2 linked regions of the Thalassobaculum sp. OXR-137 genome follow. The protein of the gene in region 1 interacts with the protein of each later gene in a pairwise test. Links are inferred from orthologs where the notes say so. Each region holds a gene or a part of one and is shown on either strand. Other genes may lie near its edges.

Region 1 (8,090 bases):
GTCCCCGCTTCGATCCCGTCGAAGGCCTCCCGCCACCATTGCAGCCGGATCAGGCCGATGGTCGGGTCGCTCACCACCTCCGCGATCTTCGCGATCTCATGATTGGCGGCGAGCACGGCGAACAGGCCGTCGCGCTGCTCCGGGGCGGCGAAGAGCGAGACCAGGTAGCGCTCGCGGTCGTGCCGGCGCACGATCTCCGCACAGGCCGCCAGGTGTGATGCCAGGGTCGCGTCGGTCATCGGGCCGAACGTCGGCCTCAGCCGCCGGATTCGGGGATGAAGTGCTTGGCCAGCGCGATGCCCTGGCCCTGGTAGTTCGACTTGATCGCCTCGCCATAGACCATGTCGGTCTGACCGTTGGCGATCCGGCGGTAGTCGAGCCAACCGACGATCTGACCGTGCTCCAGGGTGAAGGGCACGCCATAGGAGCGCACCTCCAGCACCGCCCGGCTGCCCTGGGCCTTGCCCTCGACCCAGCCGAAGCCCGGATCGAAGAACCCGGCGTAGTGCACGCGGAACTCGCCGGACTGGCTGTCGAAGGGCAGCATCTCGGCGGCGAGGTCGGGGGGAACGGCCACCTCCTCGCGGGTGGCCAGGATGTAGAACTCGTCCTTCTCCAGGATCAGCCGGCCCTGGTCCCACATCAGCGGCTCCCAGAACTCGGCGACCGGATAGGACCGCGGGCGGTCCACGTCGATCTTGCGGGCGTTCTTGCGGGCCTTGTAGCCGACGATCGCCCCCTTGCCCGCGCCCTGCAGGTCGATGGAGAACGGCACCAGCGTGTCGCGCGGCGGGATCAGGGTGTCGCCCTCGGCCACCCGGGCGAAATGACCGAGCGCGTGACGCTCGCGCACCTCCTTGGCGGAGAGCGCGCTGGCGCCGCGCTGGAAGCGGAGCTGGTTCAGCCGCGAGCCCTGGCTGACCACCACGCTGAACGACAGCGGCACGACCTCCAGGTACAGCTTGCCCTTGTAGCCCCGCTCGATCCGGTCGAAGGCGGTGCCGCCGTCGGTGATCAGGCGGGTGAGGATGTCGAGACGGCCCGTGGAGCTCTTCGGATTGGCCAGCGCCTCCACGTCGTGGGGCAGGTTCAGGCTCTCCAGCAGCTCGATGACATAGACGCAGCCGCGCTCCAGGGCGGCGCCGTTCGTCAGGTCCAGTTCCGGGCGCCCGTCGAGCTGGTCGATCTTCTCCATCACCGTGCCGCCCTGGCCCGGCAGGAAGCTTGCCCGCACGCGGTAGGCCTTGGGACCCAGGCGCAGGTCGAGACTGGCCGGCTGGATCTGGGACGGATCGACCGGGACGGCGCCCTTGATCTGGCCGTCCGCGATCATCCGCTCGATTTCCTGATACGGCAGGACGCCGGTGGTCGGCTTGGCCCATTGGCCGCGCCCGCCCTCGCCCGACGGGATCAGATCGCTCGGCGTATCGAAATTCATCACGGAAACCCTCGCTTTCCGCCCGGATGGCGGTCGGTCATCCTAGCGTCGGTGCCGGTGCGGACGAAACGCAAAGGATCCGCAAAGGATACCCCGAACGCTCCCGTCCATCGGCTGTCCGAACCGTTTGGGACACCGAGGGTTTCCGGCTTTTCCCCACTATCCACAGCCAGGAGCCCCGGGGCGGATGTGAATGGCCGACCCGCTTGGCGGTCACACAACCGGCAGCAGTGCCGCCGCGACCCGCCGGCCTTCGGCCAGGAGCAGGTTGAAGGTGCGGCAGGCGGCACCGGTGTCCATGACCTCGGCAACCGGCCCCTTGTCCCGAATATCGCGGCGCAGGGCCGGCGGCAGGAAGACCTGCTTCGTCCCGGTGCCGATCAGCAGAATGTCGAAGCGCGGCTCCGCCTCCAGGATCGGCCCGAGCGTGGCGAGGTCCAGCGCGGCCAGATTAGCCTCCGGATCCACATCCCACCCCAGGGTGTTTTCCGGCCGGACCAGGATCGGGCCGGTATGGCTCACGTCGCCGACCCGAAACCTGCCGTCGCCGTAGCCGTGGATGATCTGCACGCCCTGGGCGACCATCGGCGTGATATCGACCATGCCTAGCTCCCGTTCTTCACCGTCCGCTCATATTCCGGCAGCATGCTCTCATCGTCGGCATCGCCGTCGCCCCGCCGCAGGCCCGTGTAGAGCAGCAGCGGCACCGCGATGAAGATCGACGAATAGGTACCGACCACGATGCCCCAGATCATCGCCAGGGCAAAATCGGCCAGCACCGCGCCGCCGAAGAAGTAGATCGCAGCCAGCGCCAGCAGCGTGGTCAGGGAGGTCATGGTGGTACGCGACAGGGTGTCGTTGATCGACAGCTCAAGCAGCTCGCCCAGCGGCATGGTCTTGTAGCGCCGCAGGTTCTCGCGCACCCGGTCGTAGACCACCACGGTGTCGTTGATCGAGTAGCCGGCGATGGTGAGCACCGCGGCGACGGTCGCCAGGTTGAACTCGTGCTGGATCAGCGCGAACAGGCCGAGGGTCGAGATGATGTCGTGGCTCAGCGCGACGATGGCGCCGACTCCGAACTGCCATTCGAAGCGGAACCAGATGTAGATCAGGATCGACAGCAGCGCGAGACCGACCGCGAGGATGCCGGCCTCGATCAGCTCCTGGCCGACGGTCGGGCCGACGAACTCGGTGCGGCGGAACTCGACATCGGACGGCAGGGCGTTGCGCACCACCTCGATCGCCTTGATCTGCTCAGCTTCCTCGCCTTCTTGGCGCTGGATGCGGATCAGGACGTCCCGGTCCGACCCGAACTCCTGCAGGCTGACCTCGCCCAGACCGAGCGCGTTCAGGTCGGAACGCATCTGGGCGATGTCGGCCGGCTCACTGGTCTGGATCTCGATCAGGGTCCCGCCCTTGAAGTCGATGCCGAAATTCAGACCGATCCCGAGGACCGCGGCGATCGAGCCGACGACCAGCAGGGCGGACAGGGCAAAGGCGGCGATCCGGAACTTGACGAAAGGAACCTTGGTGTCCCGCGGGATGAGGCGGAGCGGCTTCATGTTTTCTCTCCCCTCAGATCGGCAGGCTGGTCGGGCGGCTGCGGCGCGCCCAGAGGGCGACGAACAACCGGGTGACCATGATGGCGGTGAACATCGACGTGACGATTCCGATGCCGAGCGTGACGGCGAAGCCCTTCACCGGGCCGGAGCCCAGGGCGAAGAGGAACACCGCGGCGAACAGGGTCGTCAGGTTGCTGTCGACGATGGTGGTCAGCGCGCGGCTGTAGCCGGCGTCCAACGCATTCAGCGGAGAGCGTCCGGCTCCGATCTCGTCGCGCACCCGCTCGAAGATCAGGACGTTGGCGTCGACCGCCATGCCGATGGTGAGCACGATGCCCGCGATGCCCGGCAGGGTCAGGGTCGCCTGCATCGCCGAAAGGGCGCCCATGATCAGGACGATATTCACGAACAGGGCGATGTTGGCGAAGATGCCGAACAGGCCGTAGCTCAGGATCATGAAACCGACGACGAGCACCAGGCCGATGACGGCGGCGATCTCGCCGGCGGCGATGGAATCAGCCCCGAGGCCCGGACCGACCGAGCGCTCCTCCAGCACTGTCAGCGGTGCCGGCAGAGCGCCGGCCCTCAGCAGCAGGGCCAGGTCCTGGGCTTCCTGAACGGAGAAACGGCCGCTGATCTGCGCTGATCCGCCGAGGATCGGCTCGCGGATGACCGGTGCCGAGATCACCTTGCCGTCGAGCACGATGGCGAAAGGTTTGCCCACATTCTCCGAGGTCGCGCGGCCGAACCGCTGGCCGCCGGCACTGTCGAACCGGATTGTCACGACGGGCTGGCTGTTCTGATCGAAGGACGGCTGGGCATCGACCAGGTTTTCGCCGCTGACCATCACCCGGCGCTGAATGACGATATTGCCGCCTTCCAGCATCGGCAGGGTCCGCGCCCCCGGCGGCGGGCGGTTGGTGTCGGCCCCGATGGACACCAGATGGAAGGTCAGCTTGGCGGTCTGGCCGATCAGTTCCTTGATGCGCTGCGGGTCGTCGATGCCCGGAAGCTGGATCAGGATGCGGTCGATGCCCTGGCGCTGGATAAGCGGCTCGCGGGTGCCGGTCTCGTCGACGCGGCGGCGCACGATCTCGATCGACTGCTGGACCGCATTAATCTTGATTTGCCGGATCGCGTCCTCGCCCATGGACAGAGACACGCGGTCGCCGTCGACGGTGACCGTCGCGTCCTCGTCCAGGTCTGCGGCGATGTCGCGGGCACGCTCCAGATCGGCCGTCTCGCGAACGGTGAAGGCGGCGGCCCCCTGCTCGACGCCCAGCCCCACATAACCGATCTTCGCCTCGCGCAGCGCCCGGCGGGCGCCGTCGACGATGGCCTCGAGCCGTTCCTGCACGACGACGTCGGCCTCGACCTCCAGCAGGAGATAGGACCCGCCCTGGAGGTCGAGCCCGAGGCTGATCTGCTTACCCGGCACGCCGACCGGGAGGTCGTCGCCGATACCCTTCTCCATAAGGTTCGGGGCGGCATAGGCCAGCCCCGCCAGGCAGACGAACGCAACGAGGATCGTCTTCCAGGTTTCGAACTGCATCATGGGCAGGGTCTCCGCCGGGCTCGGGCTGGATCTGTCGATACGCGGATCAGGATTTGACCGTCTCGTCCCCGTCGGTCACCGCGCTCTGGTTAGCGGCAGCCGGAGCGGCTTCGTCCTCGGCCTTGGAAGCCTTCTTCTTCGGCGGCTTGCTGACCGGCTCGCCCTTGCCGCGGACCTCGGCCAGCATGGAGCGCAGCATCTGGACGCGGACACCCTCGGCGATCTCCACCGTCAGGGTGTCGTCGTCGTCGCTGACCTTGGTCACGGTACCCATCAGGCCGCCATTTCCGACGATCCGGTCGCCGCGGCGCACGTTCGCCAGCATTTCCTTGTGCTGCTTCATCCGCTTTTGCTGCGGGCGAATCAGCAGGAAGTAGAAGACCACAAAGATCAGGACCAACGGCAGGAGCTGGATGACGAAATCGCCACCGCCGCCGCCGAGAGACTGCGCGTGAGCTGTCGAAATGAGCATGTGAAATCTCCCGCGGACCGCATCCGCTCTCGTTTATCCCGCCATATATGGGGGCGCGAAGTGGCGGGACTATACCGACGGAGGCATGAAATGCAACGGCGCGGCGGCGCCGGACCCGGTCCCCGGCCGACCGCCCCGCGATCGAAAGCATGGCTCGGCGAGATTACCAACGCCTGCGGGGGTCGATCGTCCCGCCCACACCCCTTAGCCCTCTAAAACCCCATCATTTAAGCGGAAAAGATGTGCGAGATGGCGCTTTGCTATTTTTCCCCTATGCCGGTCGTGGATTTTCCCGGAATCAAATAATTTTGAACCGGAAAATTAGGAATTTGTTCAGACAGTTACGGTAGTGATCGACATTGCGATCACACTGCCGATCTGGTTAAGAAGAATTTTACTCATATCCCCCAGATAAAGCCTCACCGCAGCATCGAGTTCGATGGAGTTACCAGCATGAGCACGACGACGACCTCCGGGACGGAGATCATCAAGGAATCGATCACCGGGACGCTCCAGGCGTCCGAGTTGCTCGTGGTCGATCCCGGGGTTGAAGACGTCGGCGCGTTGCTCGCCGGTGCAAGAGACGGGATCGAGATTCTGTATCTGAGCGCGGCCGGCGATGGCCTCGGCCAGATCGCCCGCCATCTGGCGACGAGAGAGACCGGTCTGCAGGGGCTGCATGTGCTGGCCCATGGCGAGCCGGGCGCGCTGCATCTCGCCGGCGAGCGGATCGACTCGGCGACCCTCGACGGATCCATTGCGTTGGACACGATCGCCAACGCAATGGATCCGTCGGCGGCCGTGATGATCTATGGCTGCTCGCTGGGCGCCGCGGCCGAGGGACGTCGGTTCGTCGACCACCTGTCGGCGCGGCTGGGCGTTCAGGTGGTCACCGCCACCGGCCCGGTCGGGTCGGCCGTCCTGGGAGGCGATTGGAACGCCTTCGATCACTCGTCCGTCGCCGTCGCCTTTTCGCCGGCGTCCCGGACCGCCTGGCGGGGATTGCTGGCCCAGGTCAACCTGACGCTCGCGGACGACAACCTGAATCCGGGTATCGGCGATGACGAGTTCATCGCGTCAATCTCCAACAGCTGGAACCCGAACGATTCTTTGGACGGCGGCGCCGGCAACGACACGCTGACCATTTCTGCCGCGCAGACGGTGACGTTGGGCGCAACGGCACTCGTCAATATCGAGCGGGTCAACATCACCACCGGTGTTCAGGCCATCACCACCAACGATGCCTCTGTTGCGACCGGTCTCACGCTCACCGTCGACGCGAGCGCGTCGAGTTCGAACGTGAATTGGAACGGCTCGGCCGAATCAGACGGCCACTTTGCGATCACGACGGGCGGTGGCCGCGATACGATCATTGGCGGCGCGCTGGCGGATACGATCTCGACCGGCGATGGCAACGACACGGTCTCCGGCAGAGCGGGCGACGATGTCATCTCCGGCGGCGGCGGCAACGACACGCTCTCGGGCGGCGACGGCGCTGACACCATCTACGGCGGCGCCGACAACGACTTCCTGTATGGCGCGGCCGGCGACGACTCTCTGTTCGGCGGCGACGGCAACGACGGGGTATCCGGCGGCGAAGGCGACGACACCCTCTCCGGCGGCGCCGGCAACGATACGCTGATGAGCAGTTCCGGCAACGACGTGGCCCGTGGCGGCGCCGGCAAGGACTGGATCTGGGGCCAGAAGGGTGATGACGTCCTGTCCGGCGGTGTGGGCGACGACACGATCTCGGGCGGCGACGGTGCGGACACGCTCTATGGCGGCGAGGGCAACGACACCCATTCCGGCGGCAGCGGCACGGATGTCATTCGGGGTGGCGAGGGGAGCGACCTTCTGCTCGGGATGGCGCAGGCCGACACGCTTTCGGGCGGCGCCGGTGCCGATACGATGAGCGGCGGAGCGGATGTCGACCTCCTCATCGGCGGCACCGACGCCGACGTCTTCCTCGGGAATACTTCCGAATTCAACGGCGATACGATCAGCGACTTCTCGGCTGAGGATCAGATCGTCATTAAGAGTTCGGACCTCTCGTCTCTCAACGGCACCGCGACGTCGGGCACGCTCTCCCTTGGCGGCGGGCAGGAAATCACCCTGACCGGTATCACCGCGACCACCGGCACCTTCAGCGCCACCTATGACGGGACTAACACCACCATCACCTATACCGCGGCCGCGACGTCCGGCGGATCTGGGGGCGGCGGAACCGTCGACACCTCGACCCCGAACACGGTCGTCATCACACCGGCCACGCCGACAGTGGCGACATTCACTGAAGCCGAGACCCTCAGCAACACCGGCAACACCGGCGCGACCGCTGCGCTGCTACAGAATACCGGTAACAACGGCAACGTCGTCACCGCCATCCTGCCTCGTCTGACGGCCGTGACCTCCGAGGGCCCGCAGGTCGCCCAGACCAAGAGCGCCGCCCTGGACACGCTGATCCAGTCCATCGATTCGCGCCAAGCTCCGGACGGAAGCGTCCTGACATCCCATGCCCAGACCTATCTGAACCGCCTGGGCGACAGCGCGACGTTGGATGTGCGCACCATCGTGCCGACAACAACGGACACGACCCTGGCAACGCCGATCTTCCTGACCGGCACAGGCGGGACCGGTCAGACGGAGGCGTTCGTCGTCGACATGCGCTCCCTGCCGACCGGATCCACGATCCATCTGGACAATATCGAATTCGCCTCGGTGATCGGGACGGCGACCGTCGCCGGCGGCCTGGGCAGCAACTTCCTGACCGGCGACGAGAACAACCAGCGTCTCGAGCTCGGAGCCGACAACGACACCGCCTTCGGCGGCGGCGGCATCGACGTGCTCTACGGCAACGGCGCCGACGACGTGCTGTACGGGAACCAGGCCGACGACACCATGTTCGGCGGCCAGGGCACCGACACCCTGTATGGCGGACAGGACAACGACGTGGTCAACGGCAATGCCGCGTCGGACATCCTGTACGGCAATTTCGGCAACGACACCCTGGCCGGCGGCGCCGACAATGACGGCCTGTATGGCGGCACCGGCGATGACAGCATC
Region 2 (5,859 bases), 3.1 Mb from region 1 along the record:
TCGCGCCGGCCTTCCACGCCGCCTTGAGGGCGTGGGCGAGGCCGACCAGGTTGACCTCGATCACGCTTTCCGGCGCCTCGCGCTCCCGGTCCGGACCGGAGGTGACGGCGGCGCCGTAGAACACCTGGGTGACCTTGTGATCGCCGATCGCCTGGGCGACGGGCTCGGCCTGGCGGATGTCGCCCTGGACCAGGGTGTAGCTGCCGGGCAGGGCGTCGAGGCGGGCCTTGGCCACCGGGTGCAGGGCGTTGCGGTCGAACAGCACGACCTGCTGGCCGTCCTCCAGGTAGCGCTCGGCCACCGCGAGGCCGATGAAGCCGCATCCGCCGGCGATCAGGGTGGTCATGGTCGGTCTCCGCTGTGTGGATCACGTCCAACCAGCCTATCCCGTCGTCCTGACGAAAGTCAGGACCAATAGTCCGGCGGTTGAGCACCGCAGATCCCGATGTGCATCGGGATGACGAGGGAGGGGAAACAGAAAAGACCTCGCCCTTCGACACGCCCCGGATGGGATCCGGAGCTGCTCAGGGCGAGGTCGGTGTTCTTTACTGGTCCGCCTGGACCTTCATCGAGACGATGCTGTCCGGATTGCGCGGCGGCTCGCCGCGGGCGATGGCGTCCACATGCTCCATGCCGTCGGTCACCTGGCCCCACACGGTGTACTGGCCGTTCAGGAACGAGCAGTCGTTGAAGCAGATGAAGAACTGGCTGTTGGCGCTGTGCGGCGCCTGGGTGCGGGCCATGCCGATGGTGCCGCGGCCGAAATTGGTGTTGGTGAACTCGGCGCGCAGGTCGTCCTTGTCGGAGCCGCCCCGGCCGGTGCCGGTCGGGTCGCCCGTCTGGGCCATGAAGCCTTCGATCACGCGGTGGAACACGACCCCGTCATAGAAGCCCTCCCGCGTGAGCTCCTTGATCCGCTCGACATGGTTCGGCGCCAGGTCCGGGCGCAGGTCGATGACCACGGTGCCGTCCTTCAACTCCATGATCAGCGTGTTTTCAGGATCGGCGGCGGCCGCCCCATTGGTGTCGGTCGTCATGATCGCTCCGATAATGCTTGCGGCGAACGCCAGGCGGCGCATCGACGTCTCCTTCGGCTTTAGGGTGATCGGGTCATCCCCCCACGGGGTTCGCACCTTACCGGAGCGGGCCGCGCAGGCAAGCGTTGCTGCCGCCATCGCCGATTTTCAACGGGTAACGGCCCGCCGCCGGACGTGCGATGATGGTGAAAACGTCAAAAGAAGACCGAACAAGGGAGGAGGGTGCACGGACGCATGGCGATCGCCGTCCCATCCGAGCTGCCTTCCGGCGGCGAGACCAGTTTCGCGCAGCGCGCCGTCATCCTGATATCGCTCACCTTCGTGACGATGCTCTACACGATGACGGTGATGATCGCGAACGTGGCCTTGCCGAAGATGCAGGGCACCTTCGCCGCCACCACCGACCAGATCGCCCTGGTCGTCACCTTCAACATCGTCGCCACGGCGGTGATGACCCCGGCCTCGGGCTGGCTCGCCTCGCGGTTCAGCCGGCGCTCGCTGATGTTCTGGTGCGCCGTCGGCTTCACCGCCGCCTCCTTCCTGTGCGGGGTGTCGCAGAGCCTGGAGGAGCTGGTGCTGTATCGCATCCTGCAGGGCGGCTTCGGCGCGCCGCTGGTGCCGCTGGCCCAGGCGACGATCCTCGACACCTTCCCGCGCCACCAGCACGGCACCGCTACGGCGGTGTTCTCCATGGGCGTGGTGTTCGGCCCGATCATCGGCCCGACGGTCGGCGGCTTCCTGGCCGAGGAGCTCGGCTGGCGCTGGGTGTTCTTCCTGCTGGTGCCGTTCGGGCTGATCGCCATCACCGCGATCACGGTGGTGATCCAGGACCGGCGACGGTCGAACGCCATGCGGCTCGACTGGTTCGGCTTCCTCACCCTCTCCGTCGCCATCGCCTCGTTCCAGTTCATGCTGGACCGGGGACAGCGGCTCGATTGGTTCGAATCGCCGGAGATCATGATCGAGGCGATCGTCGCGGCGCTGGCCTTCTATCTGTTCCTGGCCCATGTGGCGACGGCGGAGAAACCGTTCCTCAACCTCGCCATGTTCCGCGACCGGAACTACGCGATCGGCTGCACGATCATGTTCCTGTTCGGCATGGTGCTGTGGACGCCGATGGTGCTGTTTCCGCCGATGATGGCGAACATCCAGGGCTATCCGGAGGCGGAGATCGGCGTGTTCATGGCCCTGCGCGGCCTCGGCACCCTGGTCGCCTCGGTGGTGATGGCCTTCATCAACCGGCTGTTCGATCCGCGCCTGCTCCTGACCATCGGCTTCGTGCTGCAGGGGGTGGCCGCCGCCTATATGGGCGGGTTCGACATCAACCTGTCGCCCTTCGCACTCGCCTGGACCAGCCTGCTGGCCGGATTCGGGGTCGGGTTCATCTGGGTCCCGATCACCCTGATCACGTTCCGGACCCTGGACAAGGCGTTCATGAACGAGGCGACGGCGATCTATCACCTGATCCGGAATGTCGGCTCGTCGATCTTCATCTCGGTGTCCATCGCCTTGGTCATCCGCACCACGGCGGCCGGCTACACGGAGCTGGTGCCCTTCGTGTCGATCTTCGCCGAGGCCAACAGCCTGTTCGGCCTGCGCGGCGACTGGCCGACCGACAGCACCCGGTCGCTGGCCGGGCTGGGGGCGGAGATGCGGCGGCAGGCGACGATGCTGGGCTACATCAACGCCTTCTACCTCTACGCCGCCACCTGCTTCGCCATCATCCCGTTCGTCTTCATGGTGAAGTACCGCCGGGCGGAGGCATGAAGGCGGGGCCGGTCAGCCCCGCAGCACGCCGCCGGTCTGCTTCTCCACATTGGCGACGATCTTGGCGGAGACCGCCTCGATCTGCTCGTCGGTGAGGGTGGCGTCGCGCGGTTGCAGGATGACCTCCACCGCGATCGACTTGGTCCCCTCGGCAAGGCCCGGACCGGTGTACTGGTCGAACACGTGCACACCGTCGATCAGCGCCTTGTCGGCGCCGGCCGCCGCCCGGGCGATCTTGTCCGCCGCCACGTCCGCCGCCACCACGAAGGCGAAGTCGCGGGCCACCGGCTGGAACGGGATGCGCTCCAGCAGCGGGCGCTGCGGCCCCTTGCGCTTCGGCATGGGCACGTTGTCCAGCAGGACCTCGAACGCCACCGCCGGACCCTTCAGGTCGAACGCTTCCAGGATGCGCGGGTGCAGCTCGCCGAACCGGGCCATGACCTTCGGGCCCAGCCGCAGGCAGCCGGAGCGGCCCGGGTGGTACCAGTCCGGCGCGTCGGTGGAGACCTGAAGGTTGGCCACCGGCGCCTCCAGCATTTCCAGCAGGTCGAGCACGTCGGCCTTGGCGTCGAACGCGTCCACCGCCCGGTCGGCCTTGCGCCAGTCGCGCGGACCGGTGCGGCCGACCCGCAGGCCGACGGCGGCCTGGGACTGGTCCTCCGGCCGGTCGCCCGCGTATTCCGGGCCGACCTCGAACATCGCGATGTCCGGATAGCCGACATTGGCGTTGCGCGCGGCGGCGGCCAGCAGGTTCGGCAGGATCGACGGCCGCATCACGTCCAGATCCGCGCTGATCGGGTTGACCAGCCGCAGGGCCGAAGCGCCGCCGCCGAACAGCTCGGCATGCTTGGCCGGCAGGAAGGAAAAGGTCACCGCCTCCATCATCCCCCGCCCGGCCAGCGCCCGCTTGGCGAGGCGGCGGCGGTTCTGCTCGGCGGTCAGGGCCGGCTGGCCGACCACGCTGGTCCGCTCCATGGAAACCGGCGCGATCCTGTCGTAGCCGTAGACCCGGACGACCTCTTCCACCAGGTCGGCCTCGCCCTCCACGTCGCCGCGCCACGGCGGCGGGGTGACGCTCATGGTCTCGCCCGCCCCCTCGACCTCGAAGCCGAGGGTGGTGAGGATGCGCTTGGCCTCCTCCTCCGGCACCTCGACACCGCACAGACCAGCGATGCGGGAATGGCGCAGGGGCAGCTTGCGGCGCCAGTCGCGGCCCTCGCCGCTGCGGACGGTCTCGCTGACCTCGCCGCCGCAGATCTCCAGCACCATGCGGGCGGCAACCTCCGCCCCCCACCAGGGGCCGGTCTGGTCGAGGCCGCGCTCGAACCGGTAGCGGGCGTCGGACAGCACGCCGAGCTTGCGCCCGGTGGCGGCGACCGAGGTCTCGTCGAAGATCGCGATCTCCAGGAACATGTCCGTCGTTGCGCCATCCACGCCGGTGCGCTCGCCGCCCATGATGCCGGCCAGATCGTCGACGCCGTTCGCATCGCCGATCACCAGCATGCCGGCCTCGAAGGTGTATTCCTTGCCGTTCAGCGCGAGGTATTTTTCGCCGTCCTTGGCCAGCCGGATCGTCGGGTTGCCGTGCAGCTTCTTGGCGTCATAGGCGTGCAGCGGGCGGCCCAGATCGAGCATCATGTAGTTGGTGATGTCGACCAGGGCGGAGATCGGGCGCAGACCGACGGCGCGCAGGCGGTCCTGCATCCAGGCCGGGGCCGGGCCGTTCTTCACGCCGCGGAAATAGCGGCCGCTGACCGCCGGGCACAGATGCGCCTGGTCGGCCGGCAGGTCGACGTCGAAGCGCAGCGGGCTGGCGAACGTGCCCTTGACCGGCGAGGTGTCGAGCGGCTTCAGGGTGCCGATGCCGGAGGCGGCGAGATCGCGGGCGATGCCGCGCACGCCCAGGCAGTCGGCCCGGTCCGGAGTGATGGCGATGTCGATGATCGGATCGTCCAGCCCGGCATAGGCGGCATAGGCCTGGCCGACCGGCGCGTCGTCCGGCAGGTCGATGATGCCGTCGTGATTGTCGCTCAGGCCGAGCTCGCGCTCCGACAGCAGCATGCCGTTGCTGTCCTCGCCGCGGATCTTGCCCGGCTTCAGCAGCAGATCGGTGCCCGGCACATAGCTGCCCGGCGGGGCGAAGACGCCCTTCATGCCGGTGCGGGCGTTCGGCGCGCCGCAGACTACCTGGACGATGCCGTCGCCGGCGTCGACCTTGCAGACCCGCAGGCGGTCGGCATTCGGGTGCTGCACCGCTTCCACAACATGGGCGACGCGGAACGCGGAGAAGGCGGCGGCGCGGTCCTCCACCTCCTCCAGCTCGAGGCCGAGCATGGTGAGCCGGTCGGTGATCTCCTGGAGCGACGCGTCGGTGTCCAGATGATCCTTCAGCCAGGACAGGGTGAACTTCATGGCTCAGAGGCCTCCGGCGATGGTCGGCTGGGCCAGCGGCACGAAGCCGTAATGGCGCATCCAGCGCAGGTCGCTGTCATAGAATGGGCGCAGGTCGGGAATGCCGTATTTCAGCATGGCGATCCGCTCGATCCCCATGCCGAAAGCGAAACCCTGGTACTCGGTCGGGTCGATCCCGGCATAGCGCAGCACGTTCGGGTGCACCATGCCGGAGCCGAGGATCTCCAGCCAGTCGCCGTGGTTGCCGATCTTCAGCTCGCCGCCCGACCGCGAGCAGCCGATATCGACCTCGGCCGAGGGCTCGGTGAACGGGAAATAGCTGGGGCGGAAGCGCAGCGGCAGGTCGTCGATGCCGAAGAAGGCCCGGCAGAAATCGGTCAGGCAGCCCTTCAGGTGGCCCATATGGCTGATCTTGTCGATCACCAGCCCTTCGACCTGATGGAACATCGGCGAGTGGGTGGCGTCGTGGTCGGAACGGAAGGTGCGGCCCGGCACGATGATCCGGATCGGCGGGGTCTGCTTCTCCATGGTGCGGATCTGCACCGGGCTGGTGTGGGTGCGCAGGACCTTGCGCTCGCCGTTGGCGTCCGGCGTCAGGTAGAACGTGTCGTGGTCCTGGCGGGCCGGGTGGTCCGGCGGGAAG

The links. The genes of interacting proteins can lie anywhere in the genome.
Region 2: the proteins of secD (region 1) and pheT interact in binary tests that used the Escherichia coli proteins (3 or more experiments, as listed by UniProt). The link is inferred for Thalassobaculum sp. OXR-137 from one-to-one orthologs.

The regions. Positions count from the first base shown.
Region 1 is NZ_CP139715.1:3,735,697-3,743,786, reverse strand. The notes cover bases 2,285-5,224. They hold secD (protein translocase subunit SecD), read right to left. Parts: upstream 4,556-5,224; coding sequence 3,014-4,555; downstream 2,285-3,013. Other genes in these bases: yajC (preprotein translocase subunit YajC), read right to left, coding at 4,602-5,027; secF (protein translocase subunit SecF), read right to left, coding at 2,285-3,000. Outside these bases: T8K17_RS17325 (phytoene/squalene synthase family protein), read right to left, coding at 1-239; T8K17_RS17320 (2'-deoxycytidine 5'-triphosphate deaminase), read right to left, coding at 257-1,438; T8K17_RS17315 (Mth938-like domain-containing protein), read right to left, coding at 1,652-2,041; more of secF, read right to left, coding at 2,044-2,284; T8K17_RS17295 (DUF4347 domain-containing protein), read left to right, coding at 5,481-8,090. UniProt on the Escherichia coli protein: Part of the Sec protein translocase complex. Interacts with the SecYEG preprotein conducting channel. SecDF uses the proton motive force (PMF) to complete protein translocation after the ATP-dependent function of SecA.
Region 2 is NZ_CP139715.1:676,371-682,229, reverse strand. What follows is about bases 2,517-5,565. They hold pheT (phenylalanine--tRNA ligase subunit beta), read right to left. Parts: upstream 5,217-5,565; coding sequence 2,817-5,216; downstream 2,517-2,816. Other genes in these bases: pheS (phenylalanine--tRNA ligase subunit alpha), read right to left, coding at 5,220-5,565; T8K17_RS03265 (DHA2 family efflux MFS transporter permease subunit), read left to right, coding at 2,517-2,804. In the rest of the region: T8K17_RS03275 (NAD(P)-dependent oxidoreductase), read right to left, coding at 1-346; T8K17_RS03270 (peptidylprolyl isomerase), read right to left, coding at 546-1,079; more of T8K17_RS03265, read left to right, coding at 1,272-2,516; more of pheS, read right to left, coding at 5,566-5,859.